DNA from 2 places in the Nonomuraea sp. C10 genome. Region 1 is predicted to be linked to the other one. Evidence: riboswitches for the same ligand, from Rfam matches in the RefSeq annotation. Region 1 holds a riboswitch; the other holds the start of a gene.
The links. A riboswitch is a leader RNA that binds a small molecule or an ion and turns the genes downstream of it on or off. The one in region 1 is predicted to bind cobalamin.
Positions count from the first base shown of each region.

Region 1 (14,922 bases):
CCGAGATCTACCTCGACTCGTTCGCGATGATCCGGCGTGAGGCCGATCTGTCCAAGGTGCCGGCCAACGCCGAGAAGCTGGCGGTCCGGATGATCCACGGCAGTGGTCAGGTCGACCTGACCGACGACCTCGTCATCGACCCGCGTCTGGTGCCCGCCGCCCGCGCCGCGCTCGCCGCGGGAGCGCCGATTCTCTGCGACACCACCATGGTCATGAGGGGCGTGACCCGCAGCCGTCTGCCCGCCGACAACGAGGTGATCTGCACCCTCGGCGATCCGCGGGTGCCCGGCCTCTCCGAGGAGTGGGGGACCACACGCACCGCTGCGGCCGTCTCGTTGTGGGAGCCGCGCCTGGAGGGCGCCGTGATCGCGATCGGCAACGCTCCGACCGCCCTGTTCCATCTCCTGGAGATGCTGGCCGACGGGGCGCCCCGCCCGGCCGCGGTCGTGGGCTGCCCGGTCGGCTTCATCGGCGCCGCCGAGTCGAAGCAGGCGTTGCAGGACTTCGCCTCCGGCCATGGGATCGACATCCCGTTCGTCACCGTGCGGGGCCGTCGCGGCGGTTCGGCGATGACGTCGTCCGCGCTCAACGCCATCGCCCAGGAGGCGGAATGAGCACCGTGACGGCCCCAGGCAGGTTCGCCGGGGTGGGCGTCGGCCCCGGAGACCCCGAACTCCTCACCCTCAAGGCCGCCCGGCTGATCGGGCGGGCCGACGTGATCGCCTACCACTCGGCCCGCGGCAGGCAGTCCAACGCACGGAGGATCGCCGCCGGACTGTTCCCCGCCGGGGTCGTCGAGGAGCAGTTGGTCTACCCGGTGACCACGGGCGCCACCGACCACCCCGGCGGTTACACCGGAGTGCTGGCGGAGTTCTACGAGGAGTCTGCGGCACGACTCGCCGTGCACCTCGACGAGGGACGGAACGTGGTGCTGCTCGCGGAGGGCGACCCGCTGTTCTACGGGTCGTACATGTACATGCACGATCGTCTCTCGGAGAAATATCCGACCGAGATCGTGCCGGGGGTTCCCGCCTTTCTCGCTGCGACGGCCGCGACCGGGAGCCCGTTGGTGCGCCAGACCGACGTGCTGACGGTCCTGCCCGGCACCCTGCCCGAGTCCGAGCTTGCCCGCCGTCTCGCCGACACGGACGGCGCGATCATCATGAAACTGGGCCGTACCTTTCCCGTCGTACGCCGTGCCCTGGCCGCGGCCGGTCGCCTCGACCACGCGCTGTACGTCGAGCGGGCCTCCATGCCTGAGCAGCGGTGGCAGCCGGTGGCCGACGTGGACGAGACGAAGGTGCCGTACTTCTCGCTGATCGTCGTCACCGGGGACAGCCTCAACGGCCGACGCTCCCGGGACGCCTCCGAGGCGGCCGAGGCCCGGGTCCCCTCCACCGGAGCGGCCGAACTGCTCGTCGTCGGGCTCGGTCCCGGTCCCGACGGCTGGCTCACTCCCGAGGCCGCCGCCGCGCTCGCCGAGGTCGACCACGTGGTCGGCTATGGCCCGTACATCAACCGGGTGCCGCAGCGCCCCGGCCTGACCCGGCACGCGTCGGGCAACACCGTCGAGGTGGACAGGGCCAGGTTCGCTCTCGAACTCGCGCGACGCGGCGAGAAGGTCGCGGTGGTCTCCGGCGGCGACGCCGGGATCTTCGGGATGGCGGCCGCGGTCTTCGAAGCGGCTGAGGACCCGGCCTTCGCCGAGGTGTCCGTGCGTGTCCTGCCCGGCGTCAGCGCGGTCCAGGCGGTGGCGGCTCGCGCCGGAGCTCCGATCGGCGCCGACTTCGCTGTGCTGAGCCTGTCGGACAGGCTCAAGCCGTGGGAGGTCATCGAGAGGAGACTGCGCGCCGTCGCCGAGGCCGACCTGGTCCTGGCGGTCTACAACCCGGCCTCGCGCAGCCGGACCGGGCAGGTCGCAACCGCTCGAGACGTGCTGCTGAAGTACCGGAGCCCCGACACCGTCGCCGTGGTCGGGCGTGACGTGGGCCGTGCCGAGGAGTCGTTGACCGTGACCACCCTGGGTGAGCTGGATCCGGCGGCCATCGACATGAAGTGCCTGCTGATCGTGGGCGCCTCGTCGACCCGCGTCTCCTCCACCGGAGTCTGGACCCCGAGGTACGTCCGGTGACCGTCAACTTCGTCGGCGCCGGACCTGGCGCGGTTGACCTGCTGACCGTACGCGCCGCCCGGCTGCTCGCCGAGGCCGATGTCGTCCTCTTCCCCGGCACCTACCTCGACCCCGGCGTGCTGGCGCACTGCGGCCCGGATGCGGTGCTCCTGGACACCCAGGACCTGGACCTGGACCTGGACGAGATCACCTCTCTCCTCGTGGGGGAGGCGAGGGCGGGCCGACGGGTCGTGAGGCTGACGTCGGGCGACCCGTCGCTGTACTCGGCGCTGCACGAACAGACCCGTCGCCTGGACGCCGCGGGGGTCGCCTGGCAGGTCACGCCCGGCGTACCCGCTTACGCCGCGGCCGCCGCGCGGGTGGGCAGCGAGCTGACGGTGCCGCTCGTCGCCCAGTCAGTGGTGCTGACCCGTACCCGTGCCCGCTCCACACCGATGGGGAAGGGCGAGTCATTGACCGACTTCGCAGCGACCGGGGCGACCCTCGTGCTGCACCTTGCGATCACTCGAACCCGCGAGCTGATGGCGGAACTGGAGCCGGTGGTCGGTGCCGACTGCCCGGTGGTCGTCGTGTACCGCGCCAGCCAACCGGGGGAGCTGGTGCTGCGCGGGACGGTCGGCATGGTGGCGGACCTGGTCGAGGAGGCCGGGCTCCGGCAGGCGGCGGTGATCCTGGTCGGACGGGCCCTCGCCGACGCCGACCGGCGAGGAGGAGGGGAGTCCTACCTCTACAGCGCCGAAAGAGACCGGTCGACGAAAACTTTCGGTCTCAGAGACTGAGACTCCACTGTGTCACGGTGCGCGCCGGCGTCCACCCGGTGAAGCCCCCCACGGGGCGGGCGGTCTCCACCGCGATCCGGGTCAACTCCCCGCCGTGGGTGCGAAACGCGTCCGCGAGCAGCTGCTCGGTCTCCAGGGTGACACCGTGCGCCACCAGCCGCCCGCCCGGCCGCAGGGCCGCCAGGCAGGCGTCGAGTACGCCGGGCCTGCTCGCCCCGCCCCCGATGAAGACCGCGTCGGGGGTGTCGAGGTCCGCGAGTGCGCCGGGCGCCCGCCCCTCGACGACGCGGAGGTCCGGTACGCCCAGTCGGACGGCGTTGCGCGCGATCCGGGCGGCGCGCGCCGGGTCGGCCTCGACGGCCGTCGTACGACACGTGGGGTGCGCCCGAAGCCATTCGATGCCGACCGATCCCGCTCCCGCCCCGATGTCCCACAGGTGCTGGCCGGGCGCGGGGCGGAGGCGGGCCAGCGCCGAAGCGCGCAGATCGCGTTTGGTGAGCTGGCCGTCGTTCTCGAAGACGTCGTCAGGCAGACCCGCGACCCAGGACGAGGTCCAGCTGATGCTCGTCGCCGGGATCTCGACGGCCAGCACGTGCAGGGCGGGGACCGCGTCGGAAGGCATGTCCGTCCACTCACGGGCCGTTCGGGTCACGCGGGACTCCCTCGGGCTGCCCAGGTCGCCCAGCAGCGTGATGGCCGCGTCCGGATTGCCGGTTTCCACCAGCAGTTCGGCGACGATCGCCGGTGTCTCGGGACCGGAGGTCAGCAGGAGCAGCCGCCGCCCAGGGGCGACCTCGCGCAGCAGCCGGGCTTCGTGGCGGCCCACCAGGGTCACCACCACCGACTCCTCGGCCGGCCAGCCCATGCGCGCCCGGGCCAGAGCAGGCGAGGAGACCGCGGGGAGGACCCGTACGTCGTCGGCGCCCAGGACCCGGATCAGGGTCGTGCCGATGCCCGACAGCATCGGGTCGCCAGAAGCCAGGGCCACCACACGGCGCCCGCGCACCTCCTCCAGCATCGCCGGCAGCCCCTCGGCCAGTGGCGAAGGCCAGGGCAGACGCGTCTGACCGGCCACCTCGGGGACGACCGCCAGGTGGCGGCGGCCTCCGAGCAGTATCTCGGCGTCTCGGACCAGCGCGGCGGCGGTCTCGTCGAGACGTCCGTCCGCGCCGACGCCGACGACGGTCAGCCGGGGCCTGTGGAGAGGGTCTGTCGAATCGGGCACGTCACGGGAGGCTATCGTGGTGGTCAACGTGAGGTGCCCCCGCGCCCAGCCATCGGAAACGGTGGGGAAGGTCAACGGGGAGAATCTGGGAAGCCGGTGAGATTCCGGCACAGGCCCGCTGCGGTGTATCGAGCACTCCTCGTGAGCGACTCGACAAGTCCGAAGACCGGCCTCGCGTAGCCACTGATGTATGGCCTAGCGAGCGGGAGCCTCACACGTGCCAACGAAGTACCCCTTTTCTGCCATTGTCGGGTGTGAGTACGACCCCACGACCGCCTCCGGCCTCGGCGATATGGGCCTCGCCCTCGTGCTCACGGCGATCAGTCCGGAAATCGGCGGCGTCCTCGTCCGCGGGGAGAAGGGGACCGCGAAATCGACCACCGTCCGCGGCCTCGCCGACGTCCTCCCGTGGATCGAGGTGTACGACGGCGACCGCTTCTCCGTCGACCCGCACGATCCGGCCGAGCCGTCGCCGGACGGCCCTTTCGGCTCCGGTGCCGAAGTGGTCGGCAGGCCGGTGCGACTTGTCGAGTTGCCCGTCGGAGCGACCGAGGACAGGGTGCTCGGGTCGCTGCACCTGGAGAAGGCGCTCACCACGGGAGCCGTCGAGTTCGAGCCGGGGCTCCTGGCCCGCGCGCACCGCGGAGTCCTCTACGTGGACGAGGTCAACCTGCTCCACGACCACCTGGTGGATCTCCTGCTGGACGCCGCCGCGACGGGCCGGGTCACCGTCGAGCGCGACGGGGTGTCGCTGGGCCACGCTGCCCGCTTCGTACTGATCGGCACGATGAATCCCGAGGAGGGGGAGCTCCGCCCTCAGCTGCTCGACAGGTTCGGTCTGACCGTCGAGGCGGCCGCCCCTCGCGACCCGAAAGCGCGCGTCGAGATCGTGCGCCGGCGCCTCGCGTACGACCGCGATCCCGCGGCCTTCGCGGCCCGCTACGCCGGCCGTCAGGAGGACCTGACCCGCCGGATCGCCGAAGCCCGCGCCCGGCTCGACGGCGTGCTGCTGGGCGACGCCGCGATGTTCAAGATCGCCGAGGTCTGCGCGGCGTTCGAGGTGGACGGTCTGCGTGCCGACATCGTCACGGCCCGCACGGCCGTCGCCCACGCCGCCTGGGCGGGCCGCCGCGAGGTGACCCGAGGCGACATCCGGGCGGCGGCCCTGCTGGCGCTGCCGCACCGCCGCCGCCGGAACCCGTTCGACGCCCCCGGCATCGACGAGGACCTGCTCGACCGGGTGCTCGGCGACGACGAGCTGCCGCAACCCCCGGAGCCGCAGGGCGGGGACGCACCCGGCGAGGCGCCGGTCGAGGAGCGGGCCGAGAACCGGCCGGAGGAGCCCGGCGACCAGCCCGCCGACACGGCCCCCGAGACGGATGCCGAACCGACGAGGGAACCCGAGCCCGCCACCGATCAGGACGCCCCCCGACGGCCTGCGCCGCCCGCTCCCACCGCCATGGGGGGCGCGACCACCGACCGAGCCCGGACGGCGTACCGCCCCCGGCTCTTCACCGTCGACGGCGTCGGCCAGGGCAGGCCCGGTCGTCGCAGCCGGGCTCTGAGCTCCAGCGGACGCAGGGTCGGCAGCGGCACGGGCACCGGCTCGCTCCACCTGGTCGAGACGCTGCGCGCCGCCGCGGAACGCCACGCCGTCCAGGGCACAGGCGCCGTCGGCGACAGGACCGGCCGACGTGTCGTGCTGCTCCCCGTCGACCTGCGCGTCGCCGTACGGGAGGGCCGGGAGGCCAACCTGCTGCTCTTCTGCGTGGACGCCTCGGGGTCGATGGCGGCACGGCGCCGTATGGTCCAGGTGAAGACCGCGATCCTCTCCCTGCTCACCGACGCCTACCGCCGCCGCGACAAGGTCGCGCTGATCAGCTTCCGCGGTGACGGCGCCGCTCTCACCCTGCCGCCGACCGGGTCGGTCGAGGTGGCCGCCGCCCTCCTCGACGAACTCCCCGCCGGAGGACGCACGCCGCTGGCCGAGGCCCTCGTGGAGGCCCAGCGGGTGCTGCGCCGGGAACGGCTGCGCGACGCGCGCATGCGTCCGCTGCTGGTCCTCGTCACGGACGGCCGCGCCACCTCCGGAGCCGACGCGGTGGCCCGCTCCCGGCAGGCCGCCGACGGCCTCGCCGCCCTCGGGGTGCCGAGCGTCGTCGTCGACTGCGAGGACGGCCCGCTCAGAATGGGGCTCGCCGAGGTGCTGGCCGGCCACCTGCGCGCCGAACACGTGCCGATGGCCCGGGTCAGCGCCGACAGGCTCGTGGACGTCGTCACCGGCCGGGTCGCCTGATGGGCGTGCTCGAAGCCCTGCGCCCTGGAGCGGTCGTCCTCGTCGGCGGCGGTCCCGGCGACGCGGGACTCATGACCGTCGCCGGCCGCGCCGCCGTCGAACAGGCCGACGTGCTGCTGGTCGACCACCTGGCCCCGGCCGGAGCGCTGGAATGGGCCAGCCCCGACGCCGAGATCGTGGACGTCTCCAAGATGCCGCGCGGCGCCTTCACTCCGCAGGAGCGGATCAACGAGCTCCTCATCACCCATGCGCGGGCCGGCCGACGGGTGGTGCGGCTCAAAGGCGGCGACGGGTTCGTGTTCGGACGCGGCATGGAGGAGCTCATCGCCTGCTCCGAGGCGGGAGTGCCGGTGCGCGTCGTGCCCGGAGTCAGCTCCTCGGTCGCCGTTCCGGCGCTCGCCGGCATCCCGGTCACCCACCGCGGGCTGGTCCAGGGATTCAGCGTGATCTCCGGCCACGTCCCGCCCGACCACCCGGAGAGCACCCTGGACTACGCGGCGCTCGCGGCCTCCGGAACGACGCTCGTGGTGCTCATGGGCGTCGCCAACCTGGCCGCCATCACCAAGTCGCTGCTCGTGCACGGCATGGACGCCGACACCCCGGCGGCCGTCGTCGCGCGCGGCGGCCACCCGGACCAGGAGGTCCTGACGGCTCCTCTGCACGACATCGCCCGAGTGGCCGCGTCCATCCGTCCACCCGCCGTCACCGTCATCGGAGAGGTGGCCCGGTGGGCCTCCCTCACATACGAGGAGGAGACCCACTGATGCCCCAGGGACAGCCACTCACCGTGCCCGACGACGGTCTCACCACCCGGCAGCGCCGCAACAGGCCGCTGCTGATGGTCCACACCGGCGATGGAAAGGGGAAGTCCACCGCAGCCTTCGGGCTCGCCCTGCGCGGGTGGAACCAGGGGTGGAACATCGGAGTCTTCCAGTTCGTGAAGTCCGCCAAGTGGAGCATCGGTGAGCAGACCGTGCTCGAACGCCTCGGAAAGCTGCACGACGAGACGGGCGAGGGCGGGCCGGTCGAATGGCACAAGATGGGCTCCGGTTGGTCGTGGGCCAAGAAGCAGGGCGACGCCGAGGACCACGCCCGGGCCGCCGGCGAAGGATGGCAGGAGATCAAGCGCCGACTCGCCGCCGAGACCCACGACCTGTACGTGCTCGACGAGTTCACCTACCCGATCGTCTGGGGATGGGTCGACCTCGACGACGTCGTCACCACGCTGCGCGACCGCCCCGGCCGCCAGCACGTCGTCATCACGGGCCGCCGGGCGGCGCCCGAACTGCTGGAGGCCGCCGACCTCGTCACCGAGATGACCAAGGTGAAGCACCCCATGGACGCCGGACAGAAGGGGCAGAGGGGCATCGAATGGTGACCCTGCCGCGCCTGGTCATCGCTGCCCCCTCCACCGGACAGGGGAAGACCACCGTGGCGACCGGCCTGATGGCCGCGCTGCGCGATCGCGGACTGCGGGTCTCCGGTCACAAGGTCGGCCCCGACTACATAGACCCCGGCTTTCACGCCCTGGCCACCGGCCGGCCCGGTCGCAACCTCGATCCGCACCTGGTCGGGGAGGAACGGATCGTCCCCCTGCTGCTGCACGGGGCCCGCGGTGCCGACGTGGCCGTGATCGAGGGCGTGATGGGCCTGCACGACGGGCGGATCGGCACCGACGGGTTCTCCTCCACCGCGCACGTCGCGCGCCTGACCCGTACGCCGGTGGTGCTGGTCGCCGACATCGCCCGGATGTCGCGCTCGGCCGGTGCGGTGGTCGCCGGCATGGCGGCATACGACCCGACGGTGGACGTGGTCGGCGTGATCCTCAACCGGGCGGGCTCCGCGCGCAACGTCGCCGAGGTCGAGCGCTCCCTGCGTCTGCCGGTGCTCGGCGTCGTGCCGCGCGACGACTCGATCTCCTCGCCGTCCCGCCACCTCGGCCTGGTGCCGGCGGCCGAGCGCGACGGGTCCGCGGCCGCGGTGGCCCGGCTGGGCGAGTGGATCGCCCGGCACGTCGATCTCGACGCGGTGCTGGAGACGGCCCGCACGGCGCCCGGGCTGGACGTCGTGCCGTGGGACCCGAGCGCCGAGGTGCGTCCCGTCGCCGGGGAGGCGCCCGTGGTGGCGGTCGCGGCGGGCCGGGCGTTCACGTTCGCGTACGCCGAGACGGAGGAACTGCTCACCGCCGCGGGGTGTCGCGTTGTGCCCTTCGATCCCCTGACCGACGGGTCGCTGCCGGCCGGCACCCGCGCACTCCTGCTCGGCGGCGGCTTCCCCGAGGTGTACGTGCGGCAGCTCGCCCGCAACGTATCGCTGCTGACCCAGGTGCGCGACGCGGTCATGGCAGGACTGCCTACCGTGGCCGAGTGCGCCGGTCTGCTCTACCTGCTCAAAGCCCTCGACGGCACTCCGATGGCGGGGGTGATCGGCACCAGCGCCACGATGACCGATCGTCTGACCCTGCGCTACCCGGTGGCCAGGGCCGTGGGCGACAACCTGCTGTCGCGAGAGGGGGAGGAGGTGTCCGGCCACGAGTTCCACCGCACCGCGCTGACCCGCCCGGCGGTCGGCTGGACACCGGCATGGGATCTCGACGGCGAGCTCATCGGCGTCGCCTCGCCCACCTTGCACGCCTCCTACCTGCACCTGCACTGGGCGGCCCGGTCGTACATGGCTCAGCGGTTCGCCGAGGCGGCGGCCAAAGCCAGACCGGTGGCCGCGTCGGAGCGCACCGGCGACACGGCACGTGAGCCGGTTCCCGTCGAGCCCCTGCACCACCACGGCGACCGGGAGACCGGGCCGGGGCTGGTCGACTTCGCCGTCAACGTCCACCCCGGGCCACGACCGGCCTGGCTCACGTCCGCGCTGCTCGAAGGGGTGCGTGACTCGGTCTCCTACCCGGACCCGACACCCGCACGCGAGGCGATCGCCGAGCTGTACCGGCGCCGTACGGACGAGGTCCTGGTCACCGCGGGCGCGGCCGAGGCGTTCGAACTGGTCGCCCGGTGGAAGCAGTGGCGCCATGCCGTGGTGGTGCACCCACAGTTCACCGAGCCGCACGCGGCCCTTGAACGCGCAGGGCACCGGGTCACCGTGGTCCAGTGCCGCCCGGAGGACGGCTACCGGTTGGACCCGGCCGCGGTGCCCGACGACGCCGACCTCGTGGTGCTGGGCAACCCCACGAACCCGACAGGGATCCTGCACCCGGCCGAGGACATCCTGCGGCTGCGCCGCCCCAGGCGGGTGGTGGTCGTGGACGAGGCGTTCATGGACACGATCGAGGGGGAGACGGAGTCGCTCGCCGGTCACCGCCGCCGCGGGCTGCTGGTTGTCCGCAGCCTCACGAAGCACTGGTCGATCCCCGGGATACGCGCCGGTTACGTGCTGGGCAGCGACCGCTGTATCGCCGGTCTGGCGGCCCGGCAGATCCCGTGGTCGGTGTCGACCCCGGCAATCGCCGCCGCCGTCGCGTGCACCTCCCCGGAGGCGATCGCCGAGGCGGCACGTCGCGCCGGACAGATCGCCGAATGGAGGGAGGCCCTGGTCACCGGCCTCAGCTCGCGCGGAATCGAGGTGCTGCCCTCGCGCACCTCATTCGTCCTGGCCCGCCCCGGCCGTGGCGTCCGCGAGGCGTTGCGGCAACGCGGCGTCGCCGTACGCAGGGCGGACACCTTTCCGGGGCTCGACGCCGACTGGGTGCGCATCGCGGTGCGTCCTCCCGAGACCTGCGCCCGGTTGTTCACCGAACTCGACGCCGGCTGACCTCAGCGGTGCGACAGCACCCAGCCGAGAGCCGGGCCCACGGCGTCGACCACCGATGCCCGCGGGTCCGGCTCCGGCCGGGAGACCACCACGACCGGGACGCCGAGCACGGCCGCGGCCTCCATCTTGGGCCACGTGTACGATCCGCCGGAATCCTTCGTGACCAGCACGTCCGAGCCGTGCTCGCGCATCACTTCGAGGTCGCCGTCCAGCGTGTACGGCCCGCGGCTGGTGAGGAGGCGCCAGTTCGGAGGCAGGACGGTGCCAGGGGCGTCGACCACCCGTGCCAGCACGGCGAACTCGCGCAGCCGCGGCACGAACCGGCCCAGCTCCTGCCGTCCGACGGTGAGGAAGGGGCGTTCCCCGAGCGCGGCGGCGAGCGCGGCGGCCTCGTCGTGGGTGGCGGCGTACCGCCAGGCGGGATCGGGCTCCCAGCCCGGCCGCTCCAACCTGAGCAAAGGAACCTGCTCCGCGGCACAGGCCTCCAGCGCGTTGCCGCTCATACCGCGGGCGAACGGATGGGTCGCGTCGACGACGAGATCGTAGTCCGCGAGGGCCGCGCGCAGGCCGGGCACGCCGCCGAAGCCACCGATGCGCACCCGGCCCACGGGCAGCCGGGGGCGAGCCACGCGTCCGGCGAGTGACGAGGTGACGTCGACATCCGCGTCGACCAGGAGACGGGCGAGCTCCCGCGCTTCGGCGGTGCCGCCCAACAGCAGGACCTTCATCGCCCGCCTCCCACGGTCAGGGCCGGGAGACCGGAGGGTGCTCCCGTACGGGCCAGCGCGAGCAGGGCGTCGACGTCGAGGTGCTCCTCGACGAGGTCGGCCAGCAGTTCCAGCCGGCGTTCACGCGCCGCAGGAAAACCGACCCCAGAGGGCTCCAGTCCTGCGACCTCGGCGAGGAAGGCGGCCCGGAACTCATCGCCTTCCAGGGCGCCGTGCCACATCGTGCCGAAGACCCGGCCGGTCCGGGCGCCGCCGAGGAACTCGTCGACTCCGTCGGCGCGGGTGATCCGCCCGTGGTGGATCTCGTATCCGGTGGCGATGGCTCCCAGCGCTTCGCCGCGCGGCAGGCGCAGCACCTTGTCGGGGCGGAACTCGGTCGTCACGGGAAGCAGCCCGAGCCCCGCCGCCCGTGTGCCCGCCAGGCCCTCCACGCCGTCGGGGTCGTGGATTTCGGTGCCGAGCATCTGGAAGCCGCCGCAGATCCCGAGCAGTGCCCGACCCGCGCGTACGTGCGTTTCGATCGCGGTGTCGAGGCCGCGTGAGCGCAGCCACGCCAGGTCGGAGAGCGTGGCCCGCGTTCCGGGCAGCACCACCAGGTCGGCGTCGGCCAGGTCGCGGGGGGCGGAGACGAAGACGACGTCGAGGTCGGGTTCGAGGCCGAGGGCGTCGACGTCGGTGAAGTTGCTGATGCGGGGGAGCCGGACGACCGCCGTCCGCACGCGGGCGCCGTCCCGGCTGCGTCGGCCTTCGAGGTCGAGGGCGTCCTCAGAGTCGAGCCACAGATCGGGATGCCACGGCAGCACGCCGTGGACCGGACGTCCGGTCAGGGATTCCAGCTGTTCCAGGCCGGGACGCAGGAGGGAGAGGTCGCCCCGGAACTTGTTGACGACGAAGCCCGCGATCAGCGACTGGTCGGCGGGCTCCAACAGCGCCAGGGTGCCGCACAGGGAGGCGAACAGGCCGCCGCGGTCGATATCGCCGACCACGACGACGGGAAGGCCGGCGTGCCGGGCGAGCCCCATGTTCACGTAGTCGCCGGCCCGCAGGTTGATCTCCGCGGGACTGCCCGCCCCCTCGGCCACGATCACATCGAAGCGGGCCGCCAGGTCGTCGTATGCCGCGTGCGCGGCCTGCGCGAGGTGGCGGCGGCCGGTGGTGAAGTCGGTCGCCGCCACCTCGCCCGCCGGTCGGCCCATCACCACGACATGGCTGCGGCGGTCGGAGCCGGGCTTGAGCAGCACCGGGTTCATCGCGGGCTCCGGCACCACCCGGGCGGCCAGAGCCTGCACCCACTGGGCGCGTCCGATCTCGGCGGTCGAGCCGTCGCGGTCGTGGCAGACCATCGAGTTGTTGGACATGTTCTGCGCCTTGTACGGCGCCACCGACACCCCACGGCGGGCGAACGCCCGGCACAGTCCGGTGGCGACGACCGACTTCCCGGCGTCGGAGGTGGTGCCGGCGACGAGCAGACCACTCACGGCGCGGACGTCCTTTCCGGGGCACGCAGCAGACAGACTTCCATCACCCAGCCGGCCGCCTCACGGGCGGCTTCCCTGGCCGAGTGGAGGTCGGACAACACGTCGCCCACCCGCCCGGCGACCAGGTGCTCACCGGCCGCGCCGAGGTTGGCGCCCCACCAGATCCGCCAGTCCCGCAACTCCCGCAGGTTCTCCAGGTTCCGCTCGGAGCCGAGCATCACCACGATGTTGCGCTGGCCGTCCGCGACCGCCTCGGGCAGCCGGCGAGCCGTGGTGATGTGCACGGGCCGGCCCACCCCGTGCAGCACGATCCGGTGCCGCGCGGCCAGCACCTGCGGGGCGCTGATTCCGGGGATCACGTCCCAGGTCAGGTCCATCCGCTCACCGAGCCGGTCCAGGACGCGCAACGTCGAGTCGTACAGCGAGGGGTCGCCCCAGACCAGGAACGCCGCGGTTCCGCCACGGGCGGCCAGTTCTTCGGCGTACGCGTCCACGCGCGCGGCGTGCCATGCCTTGACCGCACCGGGATAGTCGGCCGGGTCGTCGCGGTCGCGTTCGGGATCGGCGACCTCGACGAGTTCGAGGCCGTGCTCCGCGCAGATCCGGCGGCGCACTTCCAGCAGTTCGTCGTCATCGCCCTTGCGCACGGCGAGTACGTAGCCAGCCGCCGCCAGGGCCTTCGCGCCCTCACCCGTCAGATGGTGCGGGCCCATGCCGAAGCCCACCACGTGCACGTGCGTCACCGTCGTTCCCCGATCATCACGCGCCGTCTTCGAGATCACCCTCGACCTCCAGGTAGACCTTCTGCAGCGCCTTCACGGTCTCGTCGTTCGGCTCCGCCCACAGGCCGCGCTCGGCGGCCTCGTGCAGGCGCTCGACGATGCCCCGCAGCGCCCACGGGTTCGACCTGCGCAGGAACTCCTGGTTGGTCTCGTCGAGAACGTACGACTTCGCCAGCGACTCGTACATCCAGTCCTGGACGACACCGGCGGTGGCGTCGAAACCGAACAGGTAGTCCACCGTCGCGGCCAGCTCGAACGCGCCCTTGTAGCCGTGGCGCCGCATCGCGCCGATCCACCGGGGGTTGACCACGCGCGCCCGGAAGACCCGGTTGGTCTCCTCCTGAAGGGTGCGGGTCCGCACCGCGTCGGGCGAGGTCGAGTCGCCGACGTACGCCTTCGGGTCGGATCCGGTCAGCGCGCGCACGGTGGCGATCATGCCGCCGTGGTACTGGAAGTAGTCGTCGGAGTCCGCGATGTCGTGCTCGGTGCTGTCGACGTTCTTCGCGGCGACCTTGATCCGCCGGTATGCGGCGCGCATGTCGTCCGCGGCGGGGACGCCGTCGAGGCCGCGTCCGTAGGCGAACCCGCCCCACACGGTGTAGACCTCGGCCAGGTCGTTGTCGTCGCGCCAGGTGCCCGATTCGACGGCCTGCAGGATCCCGGCGCCGTAGGAGCCCGGCTTGGAGCCGAAGATCCGGGTGGTCGCCCGGCGCGCGTCGCCGTGCTCGGCGAGGTCGGCGCGGGCGTGCGCGCGGACGAAGTTCATCTCGTCGGGCTCGTCGAGTTCGGCCACCAGCTTCACCGCGTCGTCGAGCATCGCCACGACGTGCGGGAAGGCGTCGCGGAAGAAGCCGGAGATGCGGACGGTGACGTCGATGCGCGGGCGGCCCAGCTCGGCGAGGTCGATGACCTTGAGGTCGTTGACCCGTCGCGACATGTCATCCCACACGGGGCGCACACCCAGCAGGGCCAGCACCTCGGCGATGTCGTCGCCGGAGGTGCGCATCGCGCTGGTGCCCCACACCGACAGACCCACCGAGGTCGGATGCTCACCGGTCTCGTCGAGATAGCGCCGCACCAGCGACTCGGCCATCGCCTGTCCGGTCTGCCACGCCAGCCGGGACGGGATGGCACGCGGGTCGACGGTGTAGAAGTTGCGGCCGGTGGGCAGCACGTTGACCAGGCCGCGCAGCGGCGACCCCGACGGGCCGGCCTCGACATAGCCGCCGTTCAGGGCATGCAGCAGCACGTCCATCTCGTCGGTGGTACGGGCCAGACGCGGCACCACCTCGGTGGCGGCGAAGGCCAGCACCTGACGGACCACCGGGTCGTCGTGCAGGGCGTCCACGGCGGCGACATCCCAGCCGGCCGCCTCCATCGCGGTGAGGAGGGACCGGGCCTGCTCCTCGTACACGTCCACGGTCGCCGTCGAGGCGTCCTCGGACAGGCCAAGGGCGGCGCGCAGGCCGGGTATCGCGTTGCCCACACCGCCCCACACCTGGGACGCGCGCAGGATCGCGAGCACCAGGTTGACCCGGGCCTCACCGGTGGGCGCCTGGCCGAGCACGTGCAGGCCGTCGCGGATCTGCACGTCCTTGATCTCGCAGAGCCAGCCGTCGATGTGCAGCACGAAGTCGTCGAACTCGTCGTCCTCGGGCCGCTCGTCCAGGCCGAGATCGCGGTGCATCTCCGCGGCCCGCATCAGGGACCAGATCTCGCCGCGGATCGCCGGCAGCTTCGC
Region 1 is NZ_VPFF01000001.1:4,344,927-4,359,848, reverse strand. Features, by position in the region: gene FR742_RS20045 (precorrin-8X methylmutase) at 1-614, shown strand, start outside; gene FR742_RS20040 (precorrin-2 C(20)-methyltransferase) at 611-2,131, shown strand; gene FR742_RS20035 (cobalt-precorrin-4/precorrin-4 C(11)-methyltransferase) at 2,128-2,910, shown strand; gene cbiE (precorrin-6y C5,15-methyltransferase (decarboxylating) subunit CbiE) at 2,900-4,135, opposite strand; cobalamin riboswitch at 4,165-4,310, shown strand; gene FR742_RS20025 (VWA domain-containing protein) at 4,428-6,431, shown strand; gene cobA (uroporphyrinogen-III C-methyltransferase) at 6,431-7,195, shown strand; gene cobO (cob(I)yrinic acid a,c-diamide adenosyltransferase) at 7,195-7,809, shown strand; gene FR742_RS20010 (cobyrinate a,c-diamide synthase) at 7,803-10,193, shown strand; gene FR742_RS20005 (cobalt-precorrin-6A reductase) at 10,196-10,921, opposite strand; gene FR742_RS20000 (cobyric acid synthase) at 10,918-12,399, opposite strand; gene cobF (precorrin-6A synthase (deacetylating)) at 12,396-13,142, opposite strand; gene cobN (cobaltochelatase subunit CobN) at 13,159-14,922, opposite strand, start outside.

Region 2 (14,922 bases), 2.2 Mb from region 1:
GGCCGGGCGGGAACGCAGGTAGTAGGTGGTCTTCAGGCCCTGCTTCCACGCGTAGGCGTACATCGACGAGAGCTTGCCGATGGTGGGGGCGGCCATGAACAGGTTGAGCGACTGGCCCTGGTCGACGTACGGCTGGCGGGCGGCGGCCAGGTCGATGAGCGCCTTCTGCGGCAGCTCCCAGGCGGTGCGGTAGAGCAGCTTGAGGTCGTCGGGGATGCCCGGCAGGTGCTGCACGGACCCGTCGGCGCGCTTCAGCCCGTCGCGCGTCGCCTGCGTCCACAGCCCGCGTTCCCGCAGGTCGGCCACCAGATAGCGGTTGACCTGGAGGAACTCGCCGGACAGCGTCTCGCGCTTGAACACGTTGGACACCTGCGGCTCGATGCACTCGTAGCAGCCGGCGATGGACGCGATGGTGGCCGTCGGCGCGATGGCGATCATGAGCGAGTTGCGCAGCCCGGTGGCGGCGATCTTCTCGCGGAGCGCGTCCCAGCGCGGCGAGCCGGCGGCGGCGTAGTGGTCGGGGTGCAGCACGCCCGCCGCGGCGCGGGTGTCGTCGTACGAGGGATGCCGCCCGCGTTCGGCGGCCAGGTCGGCCGAGGTGTCGTAGGCCGCCAGCGCGATCTCCTCGGCGATGCGGGTGGACAGCTCCAGCGCCCGGGGCGAGTCGAACGGGAGGCGGAGCGCGAAGAACACGTCGGCCAGCCCCATCACGCCGAGCCCGATCGGCCGCCAGCGCCGGTTGGCCGCCCCGGCCTCGGGCGTCGGGTAGAAGCCGAGGTCGATGGTGCGGTCCAGGAAGCGCACGGCCGTCCGGACGGTGGCGCGCAGCCGCTCCCAGTCGAGGCCGTCGCGCCCGTCCAGGTGGGCGGCGAGGTTGACCGAGCCGAGGTTGCACACCGCGGTCTCGGCGTCGCTGGTGACCTCCAGGATCTCGGTGCACAGGTTGGACAGGTGGATGACGTTCTCCGGCCGGGCGGTCTGGTTGGAGGTGCGGTTGGCCGTGTCCTTGAACGTCATCCAGCCGTTGCCGGTCTGCGCGAGCGTCCGCATCATCCGCCCGTACAGGGTCCTGGCCGGGATCCGCCGGGTGTGCCGGCCCTCGGCCTCGTAGGCCCGGTAGGCGCGGGTGAACGCCTCGCCGTGCAGGTCGGGCAGGTCGGGGACGTCCTTGGGGTCGAACAGCGACCAGTCCTCACCGGCCTCGACGCGGCGCATGAACTCGTCCGGCACCCAGTTGGCCAGGTTGAGGTTGTGGGTGCGGCGGGCGTCCTCGCCGGTATTGTCGCGCAGCTCCAGGAACTCCTCGATGTCGGCGTGCCAGGTCTCCAGGTAGACGCAGGCCGCGCCCTTGCGCCGGCCGCCCTGGTTGACCGCCGCAACGGAGGCGTCCAGGGTGCGCAGCCACGGCACGATGCCGTTGGAGTGGCCGTTGGTGCCCCGGATGAGCGAGCCACGTGAGCGCACCCGGGTCCACGAGATGCCGATGCCGCCCGCGTACTTCGACAGCCGGGCGACCTGCGCGTACCGGTCGTAGATCGCCTCCAGCTCGTCGCGCGGCGAGTCGAGCAGGAAGCACGACGAGAGCTGCGGGCGGCGCGCGCCCGCGTTGAACAGGGTCGGCGAGCTGGGCAGGTAGGACAGCGTCGCCATCAGCCGGTAGAGCTCGGCGGCCTCCGCGACGGTCTCCGACAGCCCGCAGGCGACCCGCAGGAAGAAGTGCTGGGGCCGCTCCAGCACGGTCCGGGTGACCGGGTGGCGCAGCAGGTAGCGGTCGTAGACGGTGCGCAGCCCGAAGTACTCGAACCGCTCGTCGGCGGCGTCCGAGACGAGCGCGTCCAGCTCGGCGGCGTGCGCGGCGACGAACTCCGCCAGGCCGTCCTGGATCAGCCCCGCCGCGTGGGTGGCGGCGATCGAGCCGGAGAACGACCGCACCCCGTGCGCGGCCGCCTCGTCGGCGATCTCCTCGGCGAGCAGCCCGGCGGCCACCCGCGAGTTCGCCGGGTCGGCGATCACCCGGGCGGCGGCCTCCTCGATGGCCAGGCGCCGATCACCCTCGACGATCTGTGTCACGTGCTCTCTCCTCGCGAGCTCATCCCCGTGAGGGCGCGCGAGAGCACGGCGGCGCACGCCGCTAGGCCCCCGGGCCCTCCCTCGAGGCCCTGGACATGGTCCATCGCCGGCAGGTCTTCGGGCTCGCGGGCGTCTCGCACTCTCCTACTGGCCGTCGCTTCCCGGATCTTTCCAGTGCTCGTTGACGGCGGTCGTTCCCGCTCACCGCTGCGGGGCAGCCCCGGAATCGCACCGGGTTCCCTTTTGCTCCGCCCCGGGCGGGGGCGAACCGGCGAACGATCGAGATCCTACATCTAGTGGCTGCTTTCGCAACCGCCACATCATGTTGTGCCCTTGCCGCTTTCGAGGAGGCCGAGATCGCGGAGCACGGCCTTGGTGCGGCGGACCTCGGAGACGACCCAGGCGGCGAAGCGGTCGCCGGCCAGCGGGATCGGCGTCCAGTCGCCCTCCCGGCAGGTACGCTGCCAACCGGGCGAGCCGGTCACCTCCTCGCACATGCCGATGGCCGCCTCCCGGCTCTCCTGCGGCATGCCGCCGGGCCCGACGGCGGCGCACCAGCTCGCGAAGTCCACCCGGACCCCGAGCTCCAGCAGGCTGGGCGCGTCCAGCCCGGGGAACCGCTCGGCACAGGACACGGCCAGCACCCGGACCCGGCCCCGGTCGATGTACGGGCGCCAGCCGGCGAGCGGGCCCGTCGCGGCGACGGCGCGGCCGGCGAGCAGCGCGGTGGCGACCTCGGAGATGCCGGGGTAGCCGGTGTAGTCCACCTGCCGGGTGTCGGCGCCGAGCCCGCGCGCGATGAGCCCGAACAGCAGGTGGTCGGGGGCGCCCTGCGGCCCGCCGGCGAGCGGGGTGCCCGTGGGGTCGGCGCGCAGGCGGGCGCCGAACGCGTCGAAGGTGGCCAGACCCGAGTCGCGCGGCACCAGCACCACCTCGACCTCGCCGGCCAGCCGGGCCAGCGGGGTGGTGCCGTGCAGGGGCGACTCGGCCGCGTTCAGCTCGGCGGCGGCGAGCGCGGGCAGCCCGGTGATGGTGATCGTGGTGACCGGCCCGGCCCCGCCGACCGGGTAGCCGGCTCCGCGGGCCACCTGGGTGAACGCCTCGGCGACGCGGCTCCAGCGCTCGCCGCCGCCGAGGATCTCGTACGCGCCGGGCGCGCGTCCGGCGTGACGGTCACCGCAGCCGGCCAAGCAGGCGGCCATTCCCAGGCCTGTCACGAGGAACCGCCTGCGCCGCATGACCCGCCTCCCCCGAAGTGTCCACTTCAGGTTATTTACAGATCACGCAGAGTTACACATGCCGGATATCACCTACTAAGGTTTCCAGGCCATCCCGGCCAGCAGCGGCAGCCGTGTGGCGCCGACCAGGCGTGGCCGGTCGGGCCGCCACTCGTGGGCCTGCACCAGACCGGGCTCGATCATGACGAAGTCACCGAAGAACGCCTGGATCTCCTCCGGTCCCCTGCCGGTGCCGCCCGCCGGGGCGTCGCCCGACGAGGTGGCGTGCGCGATGGCCAGGTGGCTGCCCGGCGCCAGCGCCTCCCGCAGGAGGGCGACCACGGCGTGCGGGTTCATGCTGTCGGGCACGAAGTGGAGCACCGACACCAGCAGCACCCCGACCGGCCTGGCCGGGTCGAGGAAGCCGGCGGCGCCGTCGAGCATCCGCGCGGGGTCGAGCAGGTCGGCCTCCACGAAGACAGCTCCGGCCTGCTCCTCCAGCAGTTCGCGGCCGTGCGCGGCCACCACCGGGTCGTGGTCGACGTAGACGACCCTGGCGTCCGGGACCACCTCGTGCACGTTGCCCTGGGTGGGCAGGCCGCTGCCCACGTCCAGGAACTGGGTGACGCCCTGCGCGGCGGCGTAGCGGACCGCACGCTGGAGGAACTCCCTGGCGGCGCGCGCCTGCGGCACCGCCTCCGGTATCAGGTCCGCCAGCCGGTCCAGGGCCTCGCGGTCGACCGCGAAGTTGTCCTTGCCGCCGAGCAGGTAGTCGTACATTCGGGCGAGATTGGGAGTGTCGGGGTCGGACTGGGGCACATTTTCGACCCTAGGCGCTCCCCTCCCGGGGCGACACCGGCCGGATTCCGACTATGACCCAGCCGAACGGTAAGGATTTGCTAACCCCCTCTTGCCGCTATTCCACCGTGACACTCTTGGCCAGGTTGCGCGGCTTGTCCACGTCCCTGCCGAGGGCCACCGCGGCGTGGTAGGCCAGCAGCTGGAGCGGGATCGTGAGCAGGATCGGGTCCAGCTCGATCTCGTTCTTGGGCACCACGATGCAGTCCTCGGCCAGCTTGGTGTCCGGCTCGCGGTGGCCGACCATCAGCACGCTGCCGCCGCGGGCGCGGATCTCGCCGAGCGTGGTGAGGTTCTTGTCGAGCAGCTCGTCGTCGGGGACGACCGCCACCGTCGGCATCTCCGGGCCGATCAGCGCGAGCGGGCCGTGCTTGAGCTCGCTGGCCGGATAGGCCTCGGCGTGCACGTACGAGATCTCCTTGAGCTTCTGGGCGCCCTCGCGGGCCACCGGATAGCCGCGGACCCGGCCGACGAACATCATGCTCGCGTGCTTGGCGTACTTCTGCGCCAGCTCGGCGATCTTGTCGCCCTGGGTGAGGATCTCCTCGATCTGGCCCGGCAGCCTGCGCAGGCCCTCGCAGATGCGCCGGCCGTCGGCCGGCGACAGGTCGCGCACCCGGCCCAGGTGCAGGGCGAGCAGCGCGAACGCGACCGCGGTCGAGGTGAACGCCTTGGTCGAGGCCACCGACACCTCGGGGCCCGCGTGCAGGTAGACGCCGCCGTCGACTTCGCGGGCGATGGCGCTGCCGACCGCGTTGACGATGCCGATCACCCGGCCGCCCTTGCGCTTGAGCTCCTGCACGGCGGCGAGCGTGTCGTAGGTCTCGCCTGACTGGCTGATGGCGACGTAGAGCGTGTCCTGCTCGACGACGGGGTTGCGGTAGCGGAACTCGCTGGCGGGCTCGGCGTCGGCCGGGATGCGGGCCAGCTCCTCGATCAACTGGGCGCCGATCTGGCCGGAGTAGTACGCCGAACCGCAGCCGATGACCTTCACCCGGCGGAAGGAGCGGGTCTCGCGGGCGTTCATGTTGAGCCCGCCCAGGTGGGCCACGTTGAAGCGCTCGTCCAGGCGGCCGCTCATCGTGCGGGCGGTGGTCTCGGGCTGCTCGGAGATCTCCTTGAGCAGGTAGTGCTCGTAGCCGCCGGTGTCGTAGTGACCGGCGTCCCAGTCGACGGTCAGCGGCTCCTTGGCGGTCTCGCGGGCGTCGCTGGCGAAGGTGTGGAACCCGTCGGCGCGCAGCACGGCCAGCTCGCCGTCCTCCAGGTGGACCACCTGGCGGGTGTAGCGGACGAGCGCGGCCACGTCGGAGGCGGCGAACATCTCCTTCTCGCCGATGCCGAGCACGATCGGGCTGCCGTTGCGGGCCACGACCACCTCGCCCGGCCGCTCGGCGTCGATCACCGCGATCCCGTACGTGCCGACGACGCTCTTGAGCGACTTGCGTACGGCCTCCTCAAGGGAGTCGTTCTCGTCGACGGCGGCGGCGATCACATGGGCGAGCACCTCGGTGTCGGTCTCGGACCGGAACTCCACGCCGTCGGCGACGAGCTTGGCCCGCAGCTCCCCGGCGTTCTCGATGATGCCGTTGTGCACCACCGCGATGCGCTCATCGCCCGACAGGTGCGGATGCGCGTTCTCGTCGCTGGGCACGCCGTGCGTCGCCCACCGGGTGTGGCCGATGCCGAGAGCGCCCTTGAACCTGGCCGGCACCACCTTGGCCAGGTCGGCGACCCTGCCCTTGACCTTGCGGACCTTGAGTCCTTTGCTGGAGACGACGATCCCGGCCGAGTCGTAGCCGCGGTACTCCAGCCGCTGCAGCCCTTCGAGCAGGATGGGTGCCGCGTCCTTCGGCCCCACGTACGCGACGATTCCGCACATCCGAGTCTCCTATCCGTAGACGATCCGGCGCAGTTGCCGCAGCGACAGCTCGGGCGCCGCCACCCGGCGGGCCCTCAGCTCGGCGGCGATCCTGGGAAAGATCTCATCGTTGGTGAAGCCACGGGCCTGCAACTCCCCGTGGCGACGCCGGACGAACTCCTCCGAGGGCTCGGAGAAGTACGACAGCACGTCGGCCACCACGCGCGCCGCCTCGCCGGGCCCGAGCGGGCTCGTCCGGGTGAGGTGGACGATGAGGTCCTCGTAGGGATGCCGCGCCGTAGACACAGACGAGGACATTACGCAGATGGAACGAGACACGCCAACATCCTGCCCGATTTCGGGCAGAATCAGCTCGGACGAGGGCTCAGCTTCTCCCAATCAGGTGTGCGGCTTTAGGTAGATCCCATGCGGGCGCGGGAATGGTGACGCACAGTGTTCGCGTCGTACCGTCGCGTGGAGGTCCGTCATGCTGTTGCAGGTCGCCGTCGCCGCCGCCGTCCTGGCCGGCCAGCCGGGGGGACGCCAGGACGACTTCGCCTCGGCGGCCAGGGAGTACGGGGTGCCGGTCAGCGTGCTCCTGGGCGTGTCGTACCTGCAGTCGCGCTGGGACGCGCACGCGGGCGAGCCCTCCACGGCGGGCGGTTACGGCCCCATGCACCTGCTGGACCCCGCGCTCATCACGGGCGCCGGCCCCCGCTCCGGCGGCCGGCCGCACGGCCCCCTCCCCCGCTCCGCCGCACCGGGCCACCAGCACGGCGACGCCCGCGGCGACTCCGCCCGCCCCCGCCCGCACCTGGATCCCCGGGGCGAACCCGCGACGGGCCCGGCGGAAGGCAAGGGGACGACACCCCACGAGACCACCCGGCCGGCATCCGGCTCCCCGCGAGCGACCTCGAAAGAGGCGGCGCGGACCGGAAGCGGCGATCGGCGAGAGGCGGCGCGCCCTGGAAGCGGCGATCGGGGCGCGACCCTCGGCGAGGCGGCGCGGTCCGGAAGCGGCGGCCAGGGCGCGACCGCGGGCGAAGCGGCGCGGACCGGAAGCGGCGATCGGGGCGCGACCGCGGGCGAAGCGGCGCGGACCGGAAGCGGCGATCGGGGCGCGACCGCGGGCGAAGCGGCGCGGACCGGAAGCGGCGATCGGGGCGCGACCGCGGGCGAAGCGGCCTCGTCCGGAGGCGACTGGGGGGCGACTCTTGGGGAGGCCGCGCGGTTGACGGGGGTCAGCGTCGAGCGGCTGCGCAGGGACGCCGCCGCGAACATCCGGGCCGGCGCCGCCCTGCTCGCGTCCTACCAGGGCGTGCCCAGCGCCGACCCGGCCCGCTGGCACGCCGCGGTCGCCCGCTACTCGGGCTCGCCCGCGTTCGCCGACGAGGTGCTGCGGGTGATCCGCGACGGCGCGGCCCGACGGGCGGACGACGGCTCCCTGGTCCGGCTGCCCGCGCACCCGGCGCTCCGCTCCCCCGTCCGTCCGACCGATCCGGGGGACGGGGCCGAGTGCCCGCCGTCGCTGGAGTGCCGATGGATGCCCGCCGCGTACGCCAGGACCGGCGAGCAGGACTACGGCAACCACGACCGCATGAGCCGCCCCCGCCGAATCGACTACATCGTCATCCACGACACCGAGGGCCCCTTCCGGGGCATCCCACGCCTGATCCGCGACCCGGAGTACGTGAGCTGGCACTACACGATCCGCTCCCGCGACGGCCAGATCGCCCAGCACGTGAAGACCCGCGACATCGCCTGGCACGCCGGCAACTGGGACGTCAACACCCGCTCGGTCGGCATCGAGCACGAGGGCTACCTGGCCAGGGGTGGCACCTGGTACACCGAGGCCATGTACCGCGCCTCGGCCCGGCTGGTCCGCCACCTGGCCGCCGAGCACGACATCCCGCTCGACCGGGCCCACATCCTGGGCCACGACAACGTCCCCGGCACCACCCCGGACACCCTCGCCACCATGCACGAGGACCCCGGCCCCTACTGGGACTGGGCCCACTACTTCGACCTGCTCGACGCCCCCTTCGACAAGCGCCCCCGGCGACTCGACACCCTGAGGAAGGCAACCACCGACGAGCCCGCCACCTCGTACGGCGAAGAACCAGACCACCCCGACACCACCAGTCCCTCCCACGCCCAGCCTCCGGCGGCCCCAGCCATACGCGACCACACCACCGCAGACCTGCCCATGCACCACACCGCCGCGGACCCGACCGCGCACGACGGAACCGCCGCGGACCACCACACCCCTGCGGATCCTGCCGCACATGGCCGGACCGCCGCGGACCCCGCCATGCGTCACCACACCGCTGGAGATCCGACCGCGCATGACCAGACCACCGCGGACCGTGCCACGCACCACCCCACCGCTGCAGACCTAGCCGCGCATGACCGAACCGCCACGGACCCCGCCATGTGCCACCACACCGCTGGAGATCCGGCCGCGCACGACGGGACCGCCACGGACCCTGCCACGCACCACCGCACCCCTGCGGATCCGGCCGCACATGACCAGACCACCGCGGACCCTGCCACGCACCACCACACCCCTGCAGACCTAGCCGCGCATGACCGGCCCGCCGCGGACCACCACACCCCTGCAGACCTAGCCGCGCATGACCGGCCCGCCGCGGATCCGGCCGCGCGTGATCAGACCGCCGCCGACACCATCGGGCTTGATCAGGCCACAGCGGACGCGGTCGTGCATGGTCAGAGCGGCCCGGTCGTGCGCGACCAGACCTCCATGCGCGACCAGACCGCCGCAAGCTCGGTCGTGCGTGATGGGGTCGGGTTCGGCAGGGTTGTGCGGGAACGGCCCGGGCGTGGGGGATCCGTCCTGATCCTGCCGGAGTACGACGAGCACCGGCCGCGTTTCACCGGCTGCAAGAGCGCCAAGCCCGACCGGCCGTGCCCGCCGCACGGCGCGTCCGCGGTGTGGCTGCACACGGCGCCCCGCCACGACGCGCCGCTGGTGGACGACATCGGCAAGCGCGTCGGCGAGCCCAGCACGTACAGCGTCTACGACCACAGCGCCCGCGCCTCCGCCGGGCAGCGGTTCGCGGTGGCCGGGCGGCGCGGCGACTGGACGGCCATCTGGTATCTCGGCCGCCGCGCCTGGTTCCACGACCCGCACGAGCACCCGACCGCCGTCCGCGCCCGCGGCCCCGTGGTGGTCCCGCGCGGACCGGACGTCAAGGTGTACGGGCGCGCCTACCCGGAGAAGTCGGCCTATCGCGGCACGGGAGTCGCCTACCAGCCTCACGTCGCGCTCCCGTACCGGATCGGCCCCGGCGAGGCGTACACGGTCGGCGACACCCTGACCGGTTCGTACCATGCGGCCGGATACAAGCCCGCGAGCCACGTCACCGTGAGGGGCAGGCAGCGCTACCACCAGATCCAGCTCGGCCACCGCGTCGCGTTCGTCAAGGCGGAGGACGTCCGCCTCGTCCGCTGATTTTCGCCCCGGGAGGTGCTCCATGGACACGGGCACTCCCGGAAAGCGATATGGTTTTCTTCGTAACCGGCTGGCGCCGGAGACACGCGGAAGTGGCTCAGGGGTAGAGCATCACCTTGCCAAGGTGAGGGTCGCGGGTTCGAATCCCGTCTTCCGCTCGGAGTTCAACTCCTGGTGGAGTGGCCGAGAGGCGAGGCAGCGGCCTGCAAAGCCGTCTACACGGGTTCAAATCCCGTCTCCACCTCGGCAGGTTCGGCGGATCTCACGAGATCCGCTAAGGTAAGAGCAGTGCCATGCGGAAGTGGCTCAGGGGTAGAGCATCACCTTGCCAAGGTGAGGGTCGCGGGTTCGAATCCCGTCTTCCGCTCTGAGTGACAACTCAATACGGACGATTAGCTCAGCGGGAGAGCGCTTCCCTGACACGGAAGAGGTCACTGGTTCAATCCCAGTATCGTCCACCCCACAAAGCCCCAGATTCTGGCACCCGCCGGGTCTGGGGCTTTCTCGTTGCACCGGTCCAGGGCGAATCATCGAGCGGTCTTGACCTCAAGGGCGTCCATCATCACGCTCCGTTTACCATTTGGCCGCTTCTGCGCAGATTGCGTCACGCTGCGTGCATATAGCCACTCCGAGCGGGTAGCGCGCTGACATTGGCTCCTCGGAGGGGGAAACCGTGGACATCAACATAGGCCAGGGCATATCCGATGCCTGGCGAATGATCGCGACATTCGTACCAAGACTCATCGCGTTCCTGGTCATACTCATCATCGGCTGGATCGTGGCGAAGCTGCTGGAGAAGGTCGTCGACAAGGTTCTGGAGCGGGTCGGGTTCGACCGGGCCGTCCAGCGCAGTGGCGTGCAGAGGTGGCTGGAGCGCAGCCAGTACGACGCGAGCAGCCTGCTCGCCAGGATCGTCTTCTATGCGATCATCCTGGTCACCCTGCAGATCGCGTTCAGCGTGTTCGGGCCGAACCCGATCTCCGCGCTGCTGAACGCCGTGGTGGCGTGGCTGCCCATGGCGATCGTGGCCATCGTGATCATCGTGGTGGCCGGCGCGATCGCGAAGGCCGTCGGCGACATCATCAGGGGCGCGCTCGGCGGGCTGTCCTACGGCCGCCTGCTGGCCGTGGCCGCGGAAGTGTTCATCTGGGCGCTGGGGATCATCGCCGCGCTCAACCAGATCGGCGTGGCCACGGCGGTCACCACCCCGGTCCTGATCGCGGCGCTCGCCACAGTGGGCGCGATCGCGGCCATCGGCGTCGGCGGCGGGCTCGTGCGGCCCATGCAGCAGCGGTGGGAACGCTGGCTCAGCCGGATCGAGGAGGAGGCGCCGCAGGCCAGGGCGCACGCGGAGGCGTACCAGCAGGGGCGTGAGCACGCCCGTGCCATGACGCCCGAGGAGATGGCCGAGCGCGGCACGTCGGAGCAGCGGATCACGCCGCAGACCGGCACCGGGACGGTCGGCTCCACCCGGCCGGACATCCGGGAGCCCTGACTCCCGCCGACCTCCGGGACGATGCAGGGGCGGCCGGGCCGACTCGGCCCGGCCGCGACCCCGCGTTCACCGGGGGCCGTGCTGGTCACAGGCGACGGACCCGCACCCGAAGGCTGAACGAGCTCATGGCAGAGGCGGGCGGGCGGTTCGAGATCCCGCCCACCGACCCCTCCGCATCACCAACAGGCGGTAAGGAGGTCTGGACGCTGTGACACCGCGCCGACCCTGGGCAGGGGGAAAGCAGAGCGAGCGCTTCCTGGGAGGTGGGTCAGATGTCCGAGCCCCAGCCTGACGTGGTTTCTTCAGAAGAACGAACGCATGCGCTCGAGGCCGAGCTGAACGCTCTCAGGGCCCGGGCCGACAAAGTCGACCAGCAGCTCCAGGCGTTGGCGGAGGCGAGTCTGGCCCTGGCCCGCGGCCTGGAGAGCCCTCCGGTGGAGGAGCCCGGGCAGCCGCATGCGGAGCGGGCCGCACGACTCGCCCACGAGCTGCTGCTCGCGGCCGGCCTGGGCCGGAGGAGGAGCGAGGGGAGCGAGGGGAGCGAGGGGTAGGCGCCCCGCCATAAGCGGAAGTGGACCACACCGATGACACTGCAGATCGTGGCGGGAACGGCCAACCACGCGCTGGCCGGCTCCGTGGCCGGGATTCTCGGCATCGCGCCGGTCTCCGCGGCGGTGGAGCGATTTCCGGACGGAGAGCTCCGGCCCGTCGTGGGCGGGATGCGGGGTGCGGACGTCTATCTGGTCCAACCCACGAGCCCGCCGGTCAACGAGCACGTGATGGAGTCGCTGTTGCTGATCGACGCCTGCCGTCGGGCGGGCGCGGCGCAGATCACCGCGGTCATGCCGTACTTCGGGTACGCCCGTCAGGACCGTCGTGGCCGGTCCGGGCAGGCGATCGGAATCCGCGTCGTCGCGGACGCGCTCGCGTCGGCCGGGATGCGGCGTCTGATCGTGACGGATCCGCACACGACCGCGCTGGAGGCGATCTGCGCTGTTCCGGTGGAGATGCTGACGGCCGTGCCGTCCCTCGCCCGCGTGCTGGGTGAGCAGGTGCCGGACGAGGCCGTGGTGGTGGCGCCTGATCTCGGCGCGGTCAAGCTGGCGGAGCATTACGGCGCTCTGCTGTCGTGTCCTGTGGCGGTGGTGCGCAAGACCAGGCTGAGCGGGACACGTGTGGTCGCCGAGGAACTGGTGGGGGATGTACGGGATCGTCCGGTGGTCATCGTCGACGACATGATCAGTACGGGCGGCACTATCGAAGCTGCCGCGGAGGTGGTGGCCGGCCACGGTGCCGCGCCGGAGATCGTGGTGGTGGCGACGCACGGGTTGTTCGTGGCATCGGCGGCCGAGCGCCTCGGCCGTGCCATGATCCGGCGGATCCTGGTCACCGACACCGTCGCACAGCGGCCCGACTCGGGAATGCCGCTTGATGTGTGCTCGGTGGCGCCGCTCCTGGCCGATGCCATCGGGCGCCTGTACCGGAACGAGCCGCTGGACAAGCTGCCGGCGCGGGCATGACGGTCCCGCGGACGGCCTAGGCGGGGAGGTCGCCGGTGAGGAAGCCGTGCCGGTGGGCGAGCCAGCACGCGGCCGTCAGGCGGAGCGCCGGGGGGTCGGGCAGGCCGTCGTAGAACCAGCCCCACTCGCGCAGTCCGTCCAGGAAGCCCAGCACGTAGTCGCCCAGGATCTCGGGGTCGAGCGGGATCGTGTCCCGCAGGATCGCGGCGTGCTGGTCCACCGCGGCGACCAGCGCGGGGTCGGTGGCCATCCTGGCGAGCTGGTCCTGGCCCAGCTCCCCCATCACCCACTGCAGGGGCGCAGCCGCCCACCCATCCTCGAAATGCACCTTTAAACCATAAACCACCCCAAAACCCCTTTACCCTTCGGCGTCGATGTCCGCGAGCGTGCGCTGCGCCACCGCGAAGGCCGAGTTGGCCGCCGGTACCCCGCAGTAGACGGCGGTCTGCAGCAGCACCTCCTTGATCTCTTCACGGGTGAGCCCGTTCCGCAGAGCCGCCCGTACGTGCATCGCGAGCTCTTCCATGTGACCGCGCGCCACCAGCGCGGTGAGCGTGACGACGCTGCGGGCGCGCCGGTCGAGGCCGGGACGGTTCCAGATCTCGTCCCAGGCGTAGCGGGTGATGAAATCCTGGAAGTCGCGGGTGAAGTCGGTGATGGCGGCGTTGGCCCGGTCGACGTGCGCGCCGCCGAGCACCTCGCGCCGGGTCCGCATCCCGTCGGCCCGGCTCTCCCCCGCGGCCTTGCCCGCGCCCGCCGGCCAGGTGTCGGAGAGGTGGCGCAGGATCGCGGCCGTCGCCGGGACCGGACGCTGGACGGTCGCCAGGTGCGAGGCCGCCGGGATGGCCGCGAGCAGGGCGCCCGGGATGCCGGTGGTCAGGGTGAGCGCGTGCTCCAGCGGCGTCGCCGGGTCGTCGGCCCCCGCCACGATCAGCGCGGGCGCGGCGATCTCCGGCAGCCCGGCCCGCAGGTCGTAACCGGCCAGCGCCTCACAGCAGGCGGCGTAGGACTCGTCGTCGACCTGGCCGAGCATGTCGATGACCCAGCCTCCGTCGTACCCGTCGGTGAACCAGCGTGAGGCCAGCACGGGCCCGAGCGACCGCACGCCCGCGTTCCGTACCTGTGCCGCCCGCTCCCGCCACGGGCCCGGCTCGCCGAACCTGGCGGACGAGCAGCACATGATCAGGCTCCGCACCCGCTCCGGTGCCCTGAGCGCGGCGGTCGCGGCGACCGCGCCGCCTACCGAGATCCCGCCGATGGCGAAGTACGGCTCGTCCACCAGGTCGAGCACGGCCAGGGCCAGGTCGTCGAGCGTGAACCCGCCGGCCGCGGGCGAGCCGCCGTGACCCGGCAGGTCGTACCGCAGCACCCGCCACCGGTCGGTCAGCGCCGGCAGCTGGGGCTTCCAGACGTCCAAGGTGGTGCCCAGCGACGGGCCGAGCACGAGCAGCGGCCCGCCGGCGGGGCCGTCGACGCGATGATGGAGCTTCACTGGTGTCCTTCTCTGTCTCGGTACGCGGCCAGGACTCGGTCGGTGAGGGCCGGGGCCGCGCCCAGGTAACCGGACGGGTCCAGCAGGTCGGCGGGGGCGTCGAGGGGGCCGTCCCGGCGGAGCGTCTGGGTGAGCGCGTCCCGGCCGAGGTGGGCGGCCAGGCGTTCGGAGACGATGCGGCCGCCGGTGAGCCCGGCGTTGGCGCGCATCTGGCCCGGGAAGACCTGGAGGCCGGCGGTCAGTTCCGCGGCGGTCTCCGCGGCGCCGCCGGTCAGCCGCAGGCACTCGCGGAGCGGGCTCCACTCGGCCTGCCAGGCGCCCGCCGCGCGTTCGTGCTCCCCCACCTGGGCCAGCGCCTGCGCGTAGACGGGGACCTGGAGCGAGGCGGCGCGGATCAGGACGGACAGGGCGGGGTTGCGCTTGTGCGGCATGGCGGACGAGCCGCCCGGTGACGCCTCGGCGACCTCGCCGACCTCGGTCTGGGACATGAGCACGACGTCGGCGGCGATCTTGCCGAGCGCCGTCGACACCCCGGCCAGCGCCGCGCCCAGGTCGGCGACGACCGACCGTTCGGCGTGCCACGGAATCTCGGGCGCGACCAGCCCGGTCTCCTGGGCGAACAACTCGACGACGCGCAGGGCCCGTTCCCCTGCCGAAGGCGGGTGTCCACCGACGCCAGAGGCCGCCCGCCCTTCACGCGTACGACCTTCGCCGGGCTGGTGTGGAGTGGGAGAGGGTGTCTCTGCGGCTCCCGCTCCTTCGGAAGACTGCGCCCTCGCGGAAGCGCCTTCGGTGGCTTCGGTGAGGGCGGAGAGGGTGCCGGCGGCCCCGCCGAGCTGGGCGGGGAGGGGGACGGCCGCCAGGCGGTCGCGGGCGCGCAGGACGCCTGCCAGCCAGGTGGCCGCCTTCAGGCCGAAGGTGGTGGGGACGGCCTGCTGGC
Region 2 is NZ_VPFF01000001.1:2,190,075-2,204,996, reverse strand. Features, by position in the region: gene FR742_RS09880 (ribonucleoside-diphosphate reductase subunit alpha) at 1-2,070, opposite strand, end outside; cobalamin riboswitch at 2,161-2,358, opposite strand; gene FR742_RS09875 (tripartite tricarboxylate transporter substrate-binding protein) at 2,391-3,308, opposite strand; gene FR742_RS09870 (SAM-dependent methyltransferase) at 3,384-4,106, opposite strand; gene glmS (glutamine--fructose-6-phosphate transaminase (isomerizing)) at 4,204-6,024, opposite strand; gene FR742_RS09860 (hypothetical protein) at 6,034-6,321, opposite strand; gene FR742_RS45675 (N-acetylmuramoyl-L-alanine amidase) at 6,491-9,475, shown strand; tRNA gene FR742_RS09850 (tRNA-Gly) at 9,562-9,633, shown strand; tRNA gene FR742_RS09845 (tRNA-Cys) at 9,649-9,719, shown strand; tRNA gene FR742_RS09840 (tRNA-Gly) at 9,771-9,842, shown strand; tRNA gene FR742_RS09835 (tRNA-Val) at 9,862-9,933, shown strand; gene FR742_RS09830 (mechanosensitive ion channel family protein) at 10,155-10,970, shown strand; gene FR742_RS09825 (hypothetical protein) at 11,243-11,521, shown strand; gene FR742_RS09820 (ribose-phosphate pyrophosphokinase) at 11,555-12,490, shown strand; gene FR742_RS09815 (DUF6401 family natural product biosynthesis protein) at 12,507-12,818, opposite strand; gene pcaC (4-carboxymuconolactone decarboxylase) at 12,849-13,982, opposite strand; gene FR742_RS09805 (lyase family protein) at 13,979-14,922, opposite strand, start outside.
Region 2: linked by a shared signal. The riboswitch ahead of FR742_RS09880 (ribonucleoside-diphosphate reductase subunit alpha) and the one ahead of FR742_RS20025 (VWA domain-containing protein) in region 1 are both predicted to bind cobalamin.